Linked DNA regions of Aliamphritea ceti. The protein of the gene in region 1 interacts with the protein of each later gene in a pairwise test. Links are inferred from orthologs where the notes say so. Each region holds a gene or a part of one and is shown in the gene's direction. Other genes may lie near its edges.

Evidence for each region.
Region 2: the proteins of OCU49_RS06810 (region 1) and mrcB interact in binary tests that used the Escherichia coli proteins (3 or more experiments, as listed by UniProt). The link is inferred for Aliamphritea ceti from one-to-one orthologs.

Annotation. Positions count from the first base shown.
Region 1 is NZ_AP025282.1:1,478,636-1,483,423, forward strand. What follows is about bases 1-2,999. They hold OCU49_RS06810 (peptidoglycan D,D-transpeptidase FtsI family protein), read left to right. Parts: upstream 1-622; coding sequence 623-2,377; downstream 2,378-2,999. Other genes in these bases: rsmH (16S rRNA (cytosine(1402)-N(4))-methyltransferase RsmH), read left to right, coding at 1-256; ftsL (cell division protein FtsL), read left to right, coding at 253-633; OCU49_RS06815 (UDP-N-acetylmuramoyl-L-alanyl-D-glutamate--2,6-diaminopimelate ligase), read left to right, coding at 2,374-2,999. Also shown: more of OCU49_RS06815, read left to right, coding at 3,000-3,915; OCU49_RS06820 (UDP-N-acetylmuramoyl-tripeptide--D-alanyl-D-alanine ligase), read left to right, coding at 3,912-4,788. UniProt on the Escherichia coli protein: Essential cell division protein that catalyzes cross-linking of the peptidoglycan cell wall at the division septum. Required for localization of FtsN.
Region 2 is NZ_AP025282.1:909,383-919,576, forward strand. The notes cover bases 2,379-5,372. They hold mrcB (penicillin-binding protein 1B), read left to right. Parts: upstream 2,379-2,701; coding sequence 2,702-5,044; downstream 5,045-5,372. Other genes in these bases: OCU49_RS04125 (Rieske (2Fe-2S) protein), read right to left, coding at 2,379-2,496; OCU49_RS04135 (hypothetical protein), read right to left, coding at 5,158-5,372. In the rest of the region: OCU49_RS04105 (pyridoxal phosphate-dependent aminotransferase), read left to right, coding at 1-461; DNA/RNA nuclease SfsA, read left to right, coding at 458-1,162; OCU49_RS04115 (YeeE/YedE family protein), read left to right, coding at 1,282-1,713; OCU49_RS04120 (YeeE/YedE family protein), read left to right, coding at 1,725-2,159; more of OCU49_RS04125, read right to left, coding at 2,176-2,378; more of OCU49_RS04135, read right to left, coding at 5,373-5,517; OCU49_RS04140 (c-type cytochrome), read left to right, coding at 5,747-6,181; OCU49_RS04145 (cbb3-type cytochrome c oxidase subunit I), read left to right, coding at 6,191-7,594; OCU49_RS04150 (4Fe-4S binding protein), read left to right, coding at 7,661-8,563; OCU49_RS04155 (cytochrome c oxidase subunit 3), read left to right, coding at 8,560-9,132; OCU49_RS04160 (cytochrome C oxidase subunit IV family protein), read left to right, coding at 9,129-9,383; OCU49_RS04165 (CbbQ/NirQ/NorQ/GpvN family protein), read left to right, coding at 9,443-10,194. UniProt on the Escherichia coli protein: Cell wall formation. Synthesis of cross-linked peptidoglycan from the lipid intermediates.

The DNA of each region.
Region 1 (4,788 bases):
ACTGGAAATGCTTAAGGTCGGTGGCCGACTGGTTGTGATTAGCTTCCACTCTTTGGAAGACAGAATAGTTAAACGTTTTATTCGTCAGCACGTGAAAGGTGATGAGCATTTGCCGAGAGGTATTCCTTTTACCGATGACATGTTGGAAAAACGACTTAAGGCTGTGACAAAAGCTGTTAAAGCCAGTCGTAAAGAAGTTGATGATAACCCGCGTTCACGCAGTGCCGTTATGCGTGCGGCGGTAAAACTGAAGTGAAAGTTAGTTGGCCTGCCTGGCTGCAGTTTGGTACTGCAGCCCTGAGTGATGAGGAAAATGATTCAGTAGTTGCTGAACGTCCTGCTGTCATGCTGAAGGCCAGTGATCTGTACGTTAAATCGGTTGTTCTGTTGGTGTTGGTAAGTTGCATTGTTATTTCGGCATTGATGGTTATTTTTACCGCCTATCAGTACCGCCTGAACTTTAACCATCAACAGCAACTGGTGCAGCAATGGGATGAGTTACAGGTGGAGTGGGGGCAGCTGCTTTTAGAGCAAGGAGCCCTGGCAGCGAATAGCCGGGTTGAAAACCTGGCAACTAAAAAGTTAAGCATGCAGATTCCGGCCAGAATAGAGGTTATACGTGATGAGCGTTAAAGCTACAGCGAACAGTCAGGATAACCAGGAGATGTTGCAAGACGTCGCCGGTATCCAGACGCGTGCTGCACGTGGCTGGCGCTTGTGGCTGGTACTGCTGCTCTTGTTGCTGATTGCTGGCTTTATTGTTGCCAAAATGGTTTCGCTGAATGTGCAGGATCAGGCATTTTTGCAAAAGCAGGGCGATTCCCGGGTATTACGAACGACGGCGATTCCGGCGCACCGTGGTGTAATTACCGATCGAAATGGCGAACCATTGTCTGTCAGTGCTCCAGTAGCAACGGTATGGGTAAATCCGAAAGAATTCGAAATTGAGAATCCTGCTGTTGGCAAGCTTGCAAGCTTGCTGGGTTTTAAACCCGGTGAAGTGAAAGAGAAAGTAGCCCGTTACCGAACTAAGCAGTTTTTATATTTGAAGCGACAGATTACGCCAGATCTTGCAGAAAGTGTTGAGGCTCTGCGTATTAAAGGGCTGCATGTCGATCGGGAATATAAGCGTTATTACCCAGCATCTGAAGTGACTGCCCACCTTGTGGGTTTTACTAATTTAGATGGTGTCGGGCAGGAAGGACTTGAGTTGGCATTTGAGGACTGGCTCAAAGGTGTTCCGGGCAAAAAACTAGTAATGCGTGATTTGCTGGGTCGGACAATTAAGCATATTCGCCAGGTCGAAGATGTTGTGCAGGGTAAAGATCTGCAGTTGAGTATTGATCTGCGTCTGCAGTATTTAGCTTACCGTGAGCTGAAGGCTGCAGTCAGTGCACATAAAGCGGATTCTGGCGCACTGGTTATGTTGAATGCTCGAACCGGTGAGGTGTTAGCGATGGTGAATCAGCCGTCGTTTAACCCAAACGATCGCTCGAACCTGATTCCTGCAATGCTTAGAAATCGTGCGATCACGGATATTTTTGAACCAGGTTCAACTATGAAGCCGTTAACAGTTGCTGCGGCGCTAATGAGTGGTCAGTACACGGCGGAAAGTGTGGTAGACACCGCGCCAGGTTATATTCGGGTCAGAGGGCGGACCATCAGAGATCACCGTAATTATGGTGAGCTGGATATGACCAAGATTATTACTAAGTCCAGTAACGTAGGTGTGACTAAGTTAGCGCTGAGTATGCATGAAGATGCAGTGCGTAACGTGTTTTACAACCTTGGTCTGGGGCAGTCCACAAACAGTGGGTTTCCAGGGGAGCAGACCGGGGTTTTACCGTACATAGAAAAGAAACGTGTAGTTGAGCGGGCCACTATGTCATACGGCTATGGTTTATCAGCAACGCCGTTGCAGGTTGCTCAGGCATATTTGCCATTTGCCAACCAGGGTGTGATGCCAACAGTTTCATTGCTGAAGATTGATAAGCCTGACAGTTCAGTGCGGGTAATGCCGGTAGATATCGCTGAAACGATTTTAGACATGATGGAAACGGTTACCAATAAAGGCGGTACCGGAACCCAGGCTGCGGTTGATGGGTACCGGGTTGCAGGTAAGACAGGTACTGCACATAAAGCTGCTAAAGGTGGTTATAAAGAAGATCAGTATATTTCGGTATTCGCAGGCATCGCTCCGGTAAGTGATCCACGGATAATCACTGTTGTGATGATAGATAATCCGAAAGGTCAGGAGTATTACGGCGGTGAAGTAGCTGCGCCGGTCTTTGCGCGGGTCGTAGGTGGTGCGTTACGCAGTTTAAATGTTGCACCGGATAAGTTGGCCGAAGGCGAGACCCAGGTGGTAATGAAATGACAGGTTTGGGAACGGGGAAACAACTAGCTGAACTGTTGGCGATAGGGGTCGCGGACAGTCAGTTAGCCCCACTTATTCATGATGCTGATCTGACTAATGTGCAGATCAGTGCGTTGACGCTGGATAGCCGTATGGTGCAGCCGGGTATGTTGTTTTTTGCCCGCTCAGGCGTTGCTCATCGTGGTTGTGACTTTATTCTTGATGCGCAGGCTAAAGGTGCTGCTGCGGTTGTTGTTGCAGCGACCGACTGGCAGGCAGGTTTTAGCGGTCAGGATGAAGTGACTGTCCCGGTTATTCAGGTTGTAGATATAGATGCTGCAACCGGGGCGATTGCTGCACAGTTTTACGGCCAGCCAGGTCAGCGGCTGAAAGTGATTGGTGTAACCGGTACTAATGGTAAAACATCTTGTGCGCATTATATTGCACAGGGGCTAAATGCGCTGGGTGAAAAAACAGCGTTGATCGGTACGGTAGGTAATGGGTTGTTGGACGGTTTGAAACCGGCAACTCATACCACGCCGGATGCTATCAGTCTGCAGGCGCTGCTGGCCGATTTTGTTGCAGCCGGTGCAACTGCCGTCGTTATGGAAGTGTCCAGTCACGCCCTTGATCAGCAGCGGGTTGCCGGACTGAAGTTTGATTTAGCCGCATTTACTAATCTTTCCCGCGATCATTTGGATTATCACGGTGATATGCAGGCATATTTTTCTGCTAAAGCACGCTTATTTACTGAACTACAGGTGCCCCGGCAGGTCATTAATCTGGATGATGAGTACGGACAGAAGTTACAAGTATTGGCTATTGGCGATTCAGTTACCACTTTTGGTGAAAGTACCAGTGCAGCAGTAGTCGCTTCAAACATTGAACTGAGTAGTAAGGGTATTGCTGCTGAACTGAAAACCCCCTGGGGTAGTTTGCAGATTCATTCACCTCTGTTAGGGCGTTTTAATCTCAGTAATTTGTTGCTGACAGTCAGCGCTTTAGGCGAGTTAGATTTCAGTGCATCACAGATTGAAAGTGCTGTTGCAAATATTCATGCGGTACCGGGAAGGATGCAGGCTGTTCAGAGCGCGTTACCAGTAGTGCTGGTGGATTACGCCCATACGCCGGATGCACTGGAGAAAGCTTTGCAGGCATTGATGGATTATTGCCAGGGTGACCTGGTTTGTGTGTTTGGCTGCGGTGGTGACCGTGATAATGGTAAGCGTCCTCAGATGGCAAAAGTAGCGGAAGCTCTTGCGGATACGTTAGTTGTTACCAGTGATAATCCCCGGACAGAAGAGCCCGAGACTATTATCGATATGGTGGTGGCTGGATTGAAGGCTGAGACCAGGTTTGTACGCATCGCTGATCGACGAGAAGCAATAGAACACGCAATTGCAGCGTTGAAAGAAGAAGATATTTTGCTGATTGCCGGAAAAGGCCATGAAGATTACCAGGAAGTGAACGGTGTGCGCTTACCTTTTGATGATGTAGAAGTTGCACGTAGCGCAATGAACAATATCTCCCGTGTTACATCTGAAGGAGAGCAGCGATGAACGGACCATTTTCGTTAGAGCAACTTCAGCAAGCGCTTCGGGCTGATTTAATCAATGCTACTGCTGTAAGTGTTACGGGAGTAAGTACAGATTCCCGCCAGTTAGTTAGTGGTGATTTGTTTCTGGCGATTAAAGGACCAAATTTTGATGCGCATAGTCTGGTTGCCCAGGCTGAAGAAAAAGGTGCAGTTGCACTGGTCGTTGAGCATCAGGTTGATTCAGATTTACCTCAGTTGATTGTCAAAGATAGTCGTTTAGCTCTGGGTGATCTTGGTGCATTTAACCGGAGTTTTTTTTCGGGCAGCGTGTTTGCCATTACAGGCAGTAGCGGTAAGACCACTGTAAAAGAAATGTTAGCGTCAATAAATAGTCAGAGGGGCCAGACATTAGCAACTCTGGGCAATCTGAATAATGAAATTGGTGTACCACTGACATTGTTAAGACTGAGTACTCAGGATCAGTTTGCTGTAATTGAAATGGGTGCCAGTGGCGCGAATGAAATTGATTACAGTGTTGGTCTGACGAAACCGGATGTCGCATTGTTAAATAATGCATTAGCTGCACATCTTGAAGGTTTTGGTAGTTTGGAAGGCGTGGTTCATGCGAAAGCAGAAATCTTTAACGGGTTGTCGGCTGAGGGTGTCGGCATTATTAACCGGGATGATCCGCATTACAGTGTTTGGAAAGACATTCTGGGAGAGCAACCTCAGCTAAGTTTTGGTCTGCACCCGGAAGCTGATGTAACTGCTTCAGAAATCCAGCGCCAGGAAAATGGATGTTATCAGTTTGAACTGCATTTTAAAGGTCAGCAGCAAACCGTACAGCTGGCCATGCTGGGACGCCATAACGTGAATAATGCGTTAGCTTCGGCTG
Region 2 (10,194 bases), 570 kb from region 1 along the record:
ATTTCGGTATGACTGGCTGGCGCCTTGGATGGACAGTAGTACCTGAAAACGCCGTAGCCGATATGGAAAAACTGGCGCAGAACCTGTTTATTTCACCACCTACTATTGCGCAACATGCCGCCTTAGCTGCATTTAAGCCGGAAACTTTAAGTATTCTTGAGCAACGTCGCCATGCGTTTAAAGAACGTCGTGATGTCTTAGTAGAAGGTTTGCGTGCGTTAGGCTTTGTTATTCCGCTAATGCCTGAAGGCGCTTTTTATGTGTATGCCGATGCATCTCGCTTTACCGATGATACTTTCTCGTTCTGCTGGGATTTGCTGGAAGAAGAGCATGTGGCGGTAACACCAGGTGTTGATTTTGGTACTCACCGGGCCAATGAGTTTATCCGTTTTTCTTATACAACCAGTGTTGAACAGATCGAAAAAGCGCTGGAGCGACTTGCACGGCGGTTACAGTCATGAAACTGGACAACATGCTCGAAGGGCGGCTTATTAAACGTTATAAGCGCTTCTTAGCGGATATTGAATTGGATAATGGTCGTGAATTGACGGTGCATTGTCCAAATACAGGTTCGATGAAAAACTGTGCTGATCCGGGCAGCCGGGTATGGATTCAGGATTCAGGCAATCTGAAGCGTAAGTACGTTTTTGGCTGGGAACTGGTTGAAGTCGAAGAACGTTATCTGGCGTGTATTAATACCGGCCGGGCTAATCATCTGGTACGTGAAGCAATTGAATCTGGCGTTATTGAAACGCTGCAGAACTATGGAACATTGCGTACAGAAGTTAAGTATGGTGCTGAGAACAGCCGTATTGATTTATTACTTCAGGATGAACACCGGGCTGACTGCTATGTGGAAGTAAAGAATGTAACGCTTTATGAAGGTGATGGACTGGGTACATTTCCGGATGCTGTGACCACCCGGGGAGCCAAGCACTTAAGGGAGTTAATGGCTATGGTGGCTGAAGGTCATCGGGCAGTGTTGCTATTTTGTGTGCCGCATACTGGGATCGAAAGAGTTATGCCAGCAGATCATATTGATCCTGAATACGGGCAGTTACTGCGTGAAGCGGTTAATGCCGGTGTGGAAGTGATTGCTTATGGTGCGCATATTTCAGCCGACGAAGTAAAGCTGGTGCAGCAATTACCGGTCATACTTTGATTCTGCATGTTAGCGAGATGCATTAGTCTTTATTAAATTAGCCTTATCTAATATTATTGCGCCTTTGTATTCTGTTAAGTGAAACAGTGCTTACTGATATCGCTACAAAGGGGCAATGAATGACCGCGATGATTATACCGGCACTGGCCGGTGGTTTACTGATTGGCATATGTGCGGTGTTGATGATGGCCTGGCTGGGACGTATCGCGGGTATTAGCGGTATTCTCTGGCAGGCTGTTAGCCAACCTTCACTTCTTCCCGGCGCCATTTGGCGTATTTTCTTTTTGGCAGGTCTCTTACTGGGCGCATGGCTAGTGCACCAGTTAATGGGACAGGCATTGCCTGCAGTTCCTGAATCAGACACCTGGGTAATTATACTCGCCGGTCTGTTGGTTGGTTTTGGTGCACGGCTGGGTGCAGGTTGTACCAGCGGTCACGGAGTTTGTGGCATTGGCAGGTTGTCTAAGCGTTCACTGGTCGCGACAGTTGTCTTTGTTCTGGCAGCCATGTTGACGGTATTTATTATTTCGGTAATGGGGCACGTATTATGAGAGTGCTTACTATGACGTGTTTTACCGAAGCGTCCTTAGCTTTGTTCTGTGGGGCGCTTTTTGGTGCCGGGCTGGCGCTCTCCGGAATGACGGACCCGGCCAATATTATAGGCTTTCTGGATATTAGCGGAGACTGGAATCCACAGTTGGTATTTGTGCTGGCGGCAGCAGTAGGTACTTCTGTAGCAGGTTTTTACGGATTGCAAAAACGTTCTAAGCCCGTGTTTGCGCAACAGTTCCACTGGCCTGACGCAGCGTATATCGATTCGCGGCTAGTAAGTGGCGCAGTATTATTCGGAATAGGTTGGGGGCTTTATGGTTATTGCCCCGGACCAGCGCTTGCTGCACTGGTATATGGACAATCTCATACTGTTATCTTTGTTGTTTCGATGTTGGTGGGTATGCTGGCTTTTCAATTGCTACCAAAGCCACAAGCAAAGCCATAAAAAAAACAGCGTAACGTTAGAGTGGCGGGATACATAGCTGGCCATCGATAATATCAAACTCTACCGGCTCCAGTGATACACCATTACAGGGGCCGGCAATACATAACCCGGAATCTATGACAAATAATGCACCGTGAGTGGCACACTGAATAAATTGTTTTTGCGGCTCAAGAAATGTGTCTGGCATCCATTCCAGCGGGACACCGCGGTGTGGACAGCGGTTTTCATAAACATAGAGTGCATTGTTTTTTCGTACCGCAAAAACGCCCCGGCCATCGATTTCAAAGCTTTTACTTTGCTCTTCTGTAATCTCATTGGCGGCGCACAGCTGTCGCATGTTGAATTCTCCGTCGAAAATTGTGTCTATCTTATCGCGTGAGTGACAGGCTGGACAAAGGTAATGTTTGCTCAGAACATATTCAGGCAACAATTTACACAATATTGGGGTCTGATAAACTCTCGTTTTATTTTTTGCTGCGTCTTTCAGGTAATCTTTTCAGATGCAGGATCTTTAGTTCTTTTTTCAGGATTTTTATTAGTTTATGGCCAAAAAAGCAGCGGCAAAGCGTAAGTCGCGAAATACTAAGTCTAAAGCGACGAAGCCTTCCTGGTTACGGCGGCTTTTTTGGCTGATGTTTAAATTGGGTCTGCTTGCCAGTGTCTTTGCGGGCATTGGCCTGGTTTACCTGGATATTCAGATTCGGGACAAGTTTGAGGGTAAGCGCTGGGCGTTGCCGGCGAAAGTATATGCCCGCCCGCTGGAGTTATACCCGGGCCAGGTGTTGAGTCGCGAAAGTCTTAAGCTGGAGTTGAAAGGGCTTGGGTATAAGTTTCAGGCACGGGCCAGTCAGCCCGGTACCGTTGAGTGGGCCAGCAAGCGTGCACGGATTTATTCCCGTGGTTTTGATTTTGTCGATGGTCTTGAGCCAAGCCGACGTTTGCTGGTGGACTTTGCGGGTGGTTCCGTCAGTCGTATCCGCGATGATGCTGGCCGCAGTGTTAATTTAGCGCGTCTTGAGCCTATTCAGATCGGTGGTATTTACCCTAAATCGAATGAAGATCGTGACTTGCTACAGATTGAGCAAGCACCGCCATATCTGGTGGAAGCACTTGTGGCTATTGAAGATCGAGATTATTACTCCCATTACGGTGTATCGCCAAAAGGTATTGCCCGGGCAATGTGGGTCAACCTGAAGGCCGGTCGCATTGTTCAGGGTGGTAGTACGCTGACCCAACAATTGGTTAAAAATTTCTACTTAACTTCTGACCGTTCATTCGTACGTAAACTGTTGGAAATCCCGATGGCGTTTTTATTGGATCGCCATTACAGCAAAGATGAAATACTCGAAGCCTATTTGAATGAGGTTTATCTGGGGCAGAAGGGCAGTCGTTCTATTCATGGTTTTGGCCTGGCGAGTCAGTACTTCTTTGCTCAACCGATTCAGGAGTTAAAGCTGCATCAGGTTGCGTTGTTAGCCGCAATGGTTAAGGGACCTTCCTATTATGATCCGCGCCGTAACCCTGCCCGGGCGAAAAAGCGCCGTGATCTTGTACTGAAGGTGTTAGAAAATGAAGGTGCAATAACTGCTAAGCAGCGTCATCAGGCCGCTCAACAGCCTTTGAGTGTAGTGAAGCAAAAGAGCCTGCATCGCGGAGCGTATCCGGCCTATCTGGATCTGGTGAAGCGCCAGCTTCGTGAAGAATATCCAGATGAAGTCCTGAGCAGTGATGGCTTACGAATTTTCACTGCACTGGATCCGGTTGTACAGGCGAATGCTGAGCAGAGCCTGGTTTCCAGCGTGAAGAAGCTGACAAAGAAATACGGTAAAAAAGTCGCCAAATTGCAGGGCAGTATGGTGGTTAGCAATCCGTATAGCGGCGAAGTACTGGCAGTTGTTGGCGGTAAGAATACCCGCTATCAGGGCTTTAACCGGGCAATAGATGCGATTCGTCCGGTAGGCTCTCTGATCAAACCAGCGGTGTATCTGACGGCGCTGGAAAAAGGCTACACCCTGGCATCATTGCTCGAAGATGAACCACTTACTGTCGATTTGCCTGATGGCTCCTGGACACCGAAAAATTATGACCGTAAGAGTCATGGTGACGTACCGTTGTATTACTCGTTGGCTAAATCGTACAACCAGTCCACGGTGCGACTGGGAATGGATGTTGGTGTTGATGAAGTACTGGACACCTTACGTCGGTTAGGTTTTGACCGCGATATACCGGCCTATCCTTCTCTGTTTTTGGGGGCGACTGCTATGTCGCCAATAGAAGTTGCGCAGATCTATCAGACAATTGCAGGTAATGGTTTCCAGTTACCACTACGTGCAATCCGGATGGTTGCGGATGCCGAAAATCAGGAGCTTTCCCGGTACTCGCTGGTGGTGCAGCAAACGGTTAATGCCGGACCGATGTATCAATTACAGTTTGCTTTGCAGCAAGTAGCGCACATAGGAACAGCCCGTTCAGCGTATGCCAGCTTGCCGCAGAGTCTGAATCTGGCCGGTAAAACAGGTACTACAAATGACCAGCGCGACAGTTGGTTTGCTGGTTTTACCGGTGATCGTTTGGCAGTTGTTTGGTTGGGTGCTGACGATAACAGCACTTTACCGTTAACTGGCAGCAGCGGTGCATTGAAAACCTGGGTTGAGCTGATGAAGCGAGAGCGGCCGCAACCTTTGGTTCTGGACCAGCCATCAGCAGTCGAATATCTATGGGTGGATGAATTAACCGGACTGGGGTCGGCGGAAGAATGTGGCGGTGTACAGTTACCGTTTCTGCTGGAGAACGAGCCTCAGGAATATATTCCATGCGCCGCAGCTTATGCACCTGGCTATGTGGCAGATGAACCACTGGACTGGTTTAAAAACTGGTTTAGGTAGATATGTTTGTCTTGCTTAGTGATTTGTCCGTTGCTAAGACGGTTCTTAGCAAGTGTGTTACTTAGAAACTAAGATTTATGCCGGGTGGGACGCAATGTCTAGCCCGGTTCATTTTACTGCTTATTAAGCATTTTTCCGCTCATCGCTTTTGCCAGGCAAAATATTCCCCACAGGACACAAAATGTATGACTGGTGATGGCGTACAGCAACACCATACTTATGCCTGTCGGGCTGTCTGAAAATCCCAGCCATAACAAACCACTTCCCCCGGCAATAATGCAGGTAGCAATAAGACTGCCGTTAAGTGCCAGACGAAGGTGATAACGCGCCAGCAGGGAATTACTTTTAGTACTTCGACAGTTCAGCCAGACCAAGACTCCCAGCGCAATTCCTGGCAGCGCCAGCAAATGCACCAGATAAAGCAGTGCTCCAAAACTGGCAAGTTGCTCTCCGGAATTTTTGGCTGGCTGCATCCGTACATCCTCTCTTTTTTTGACGGTCATTCCCTGACGACTTCTCTGCGTTTCATCACTGACAGTAATCACTATGCACTGTTGTAACCCATAAGTTTTTTTAAGCACTTGATCATGGTCAAGGTGGCTGAGGTTGCGCAATAGGAGAATGCTGACTCGTAGTGGTTACTGGGGCTAATGAACTGTTTTCAGTGTGTTAGTTAAAGGTGCAAAGGGTGGAGATACCTTTATGAATGAAACATTTACAAAATCAATGGCGAGGAACATCTTCTTTGGCGGAAGTCTGTTCTTCTTTTTGCTGTTGGTCGGTTTATCTGCGGATACCGTGCAACGGCTGCCCGAAAGGGATAACCGCGAAAACCTGACGCCGCAGGTGGTGCTGGGTAAGAAAGTCTGGGAAGACAATAATTGTATTGGTTGTCATACCTTGTTGGGTGAGGGCGCTTACTTTGCACCGGAGCTGGGCAATGTGTATGTCCGTTACGGTAATAGTAAAGAAGCAATTAAAGGCTTTATTAAAAGCCGTCCTGTTGATGGTATCCCTGGGCGTCGCAGCATGCCGCAATTCAACATGTCTGAAGAAGAGCTGGAAGCAGTTGCTGAGTTCCTCAAGTACATGTCAGAGATAGACACCAATGGCTGGCCACCTAATGTTCAAGGGTAAGGGACGATTATGAAGTATCAATCTCAAATGGTAGCCAAACCGTACTTTATAGCGGCAATTGGCTTATTTGTCGGACAGATCCTGTTCGGCGTGATTATGGGGATGCAATATGTAGTCGGTGACTTCCTGTTTCCGGAAATACCGTTCAACGTTGCCCGTATGGTCCATACGAATTTACTGATTGTTTGGTTGTTATTTGGCTTTATGGGTTCCACTTATTACATGGTGCCTGAAGAGTCGCAAACCGAACTGTACTCTCCAAAGCTGGCGATGTTGCTGTTCTGGGTATTTCTGGTAGCGGGTGCGCTGACTATCATCGGCTATCTGGCTGTCCCTTATGCCACTCTCGCACATATGACGGGGAATGAATTGTTGCCAACAATGGGACGGGAGTTCCTTGAGCAGCCGACAATTACCAAGATCGGTATTGTACTGGTGGCGCTGGGCTTCCTGTTCAATATTGGCATGACGCTGTTACGTGGCCGTAAAACCGTTATCACTATGGTGCTGTTTTTAGGCCTGGTAGGTCTGGCTGTGTTCTTCCTGTTCTCTTTCTATAACCCTGAAAACCCTGTGCTGGATAAGATGTTCTGGTGGTGGGTTGTTCACTTGTGGGTTGAAGGTGTTTGGGAACTGATTCTGGGTGCAATTCTGGCATTCACCCTGATCAAGGTTACTGGCGTTGACCGTGAGGTTATTGAGAAATGGTTGTATGTCATCATTGCGATGGCGCTGATCACCGGCTTGCTGGGTACTGGTCACCACTATTTCTTCATTGGTCTGCCTGAGTACTGGCTGTGGATCGGTTCTGTGTTCTCTGCAATGGAACCTGTACCGTTCTTCATGATGACATTGTTTGCCTTCAATATGGTGAATAAGCGTCGCCGTCAGCACCCTAACCGTGTTGCAGTTCTCTGGGCATTGGGTACTGGTGTTATGGCATTCCTGGGGGCTGGTGTATGGGGCTTCCTGCACACGCTGGCACCGGTTAACTATTACACTCACGGCTCACAGATTACTGCAGCCCATGGTCATATGGCCTTCTATGGCGCATACGTAATGATTGTGCTGACTATGATCTCTTACGCGATGCCTATGCTGAATGGCCGTGAAGCGGCGAACAGCATTAAGTCTCAGGTTACTGAAATGTGGGGCTTCTGGCTGATGACTGTATCTATGGTCTTCATCACGCTGTTCCTGACGGGTGCAGGTATCCTGCAGGTTTATCTGCAACGCTTCAGCGATGCGCCACTGCCATTCATGATTGTTCAGGACAAGATCGAACTCTTCTACTGGCTGCGTGAAGCTGCAGGTCTGGTATTCCTGCTGGGTCTGATCGTGTACATCATCAGCTTCTTTGTTAAAGGCGAAGAAGCGCGCCTGAAGCCTGCTGAGCAGACTGTCATTGAGTGAGTTGTCACTAAGAAAGTTGTATCCCTCCCCGTTCGCGGGGAGGGCATTTTTCATAGAAGTGAAGTTATGAAACAGCCAAGCCAACGCATAAGAACTCTGACCCGCAGCGCATTTTTTGCGCTGTTTCTGGTTGCGCCGGTGCTGGATGTTTTTCGTTATGACCTGACTGCCGGGCATTTTGTTATTTTTACCTACCCATTGAGTCTGGGGCTGGAATCGATCCAGGGTAACGATGCGGCGGTGCAGATTCTTCTGCGGGTGCTGTTGCCAGCGGTGATACTGATTACTGCCGGTATCTGGATTGCTTACCGCTTTGGAAGGCTTTACTGCGGTTGGCTCTGTCCGCATTTTTCTGTGGTTGAACTGATTAACGGCCGAATGCAGAAGCTGCTGGGCCGACCTACCATCTGGGAAGCGGGGTCAAAACCTCACAGTATTTCTTCCTGGTTAATTCTTGTCACTGTTGCGGTGCTCATTGCCTTTATCTGGGCCATCGGGTTGCTGGGGTATTTGCTACCTCCGTTGACGCTTTATAGCGATTTATTAAGCGGTGAGCTGGGGTTTACCAGTTGGCTGTTTTTAGGCGTGGCCACCACGCTATTTTCGATTGATTTTCTATTTGCGCGGCATCTGTTCTGTAAATTTGGCTGTGCGTTAGGGGTGTTTCAAAGTCTGGTTTGGATGATGAACCCCAAAGCGCTTATGGTCAGTTTTGACGCGCAGCGTGCTGCCCTGTGTAAAGACTGCGATAAAGCCTGTGATAAAGCTTGCCCGATGCGTTTGCCGGCTCGCAGTATTAAGCGCAAGAAGTTTACCTGCACTCAGTGCAGTGAATGTATTCAGGCCTGTAATGAGGTTCAGAAAGATAATCCGGATGGCAGTTTGCTGCACTGGGGAAATGGTGATCCCCGACGCAGTGCGGATGCCGATAAAATTATTCCCAGCGTTGATATAGGGGCCCGGAAATGAACGCGCAGGCTGAAATTCAGATGAAGCAGTTGCCCGGAGATTTTGCCATTTGGCTGTTTATTCTTGCCGAACTGAGTGTGTTCGCGCTGTTCTTTATTTTGTATGCGATTACCCGGGCACGTTTTCCTGAAATGTTTGCAGAAGGCCAGGCGCAGTTGAATGTACTGGCGGGTGTGGGCAATACGCTGGCATTGCTAACTAGCAGCTGGTTTGTGGTGCGTGCGCAACAGAAAGTACATGCAGGTCAGAAGGGCGGTAATGTTTTTCTGACACTGGCGCTGGTCTCTGCCTGTGTATATCTGTGGATTAAAAGTGCGGAGTACCAGCATTCAGTTGCGCTGGGATTTGACCTCAGCACTAACGATTTTTACTTTTTTTACTACGGCCTGACAGCTTTTCATATGTTCCACGTCATTCTGGGCATGCTGATTTTAATGTTACTGATGCTGCAAAACTGGCGAGGGAAGTACCGTAGTGGGCGTATGAACGAGTTCGAAAGCGGAGCCTGTTACTGGCACATGGTGGATCTTCTCTGGTTAGTCCTCTTTCCTTTGGTATACATCTTATGAGCGAATCACGTTTGTCGGACTGTATCTGGATATTATTGATTTTGGTCACGGTCGCCATGGCATATTTCGGCGAGAATAGTGTAGTTACCTTTGTAGCAGTTGTGCTGATTCTGTCTGCCAGTGCGGTTAAAGCATTTTGTGTTGTGGATTACTTCATGGGGTTGAGAAAAGCCCCGCGGGTATGGCGTTTTATGTTACTGGCATACGCTCCGGTGATTGGGGTGATTGTGAGTGTGACTTATCTGTTTTGAGCAAAAGCTCAGATCGCTTCGCGGCGAATGACGGCGTTCGCCGTATGGAGAAATATGTGATGAATAATCTGACAACAATTGATACTTCGGCAGCGGGATCTACTGCTTTTTATCAGCCACAGGGCAACGAAGAAGCGTTGTTTATGCACGCTTATGAGCATCAGTTGCCGGTATTGCTGAAAGGGCCTACAGGATGCGGAAAAACCCGTTTTATCAGCTATATGGCTGATAAACTTGGTCTGCCGCTACATACAGTCGCCTGTCATGATGACTTGAGCGCGTCTGATCTGGTTGGTCGTCATCTGATTGGTGATGGCGACACGATCTGGAGTGATGGCCCCCTGACCCGGGCGGTGCGTGAAGGCGGTATCTGTTATCTGGATGAAGTGGTCGAAGCCCGAAAAGATACCACAGTAGTGATTCACCCGCTGACGGATGACCGTCGGATTCTGCCGATTGACCGTACCGGAGAAGTGCTGGAAGCACCGGATAACTTCATGCTGATCGTGTCGTATAACCCTGGATATCAGAATGTGCTCAAAGGGATGAAGCCAAGCACCCGGCAACGTTTCCTTTCGATGAGTTTTGACTATTTACCCTCGGCTGAAGAGGCCGCCGTTATTGTCCATGAGACCGGGGTTGATCAGACTATTGCCGACCGTTTAGTAGCGCTTGCTAACAGTCTGCGTGAACTGAAAGATCAGGATCTTGAAGAAGGCGCGAGCACCCGCTTGCTGATGTATACCGCGACGCTGATTGCTGCCGGTTTTGAGCCATTACAGGCATGCCGTGCGGGAATGATTGAGCCTCT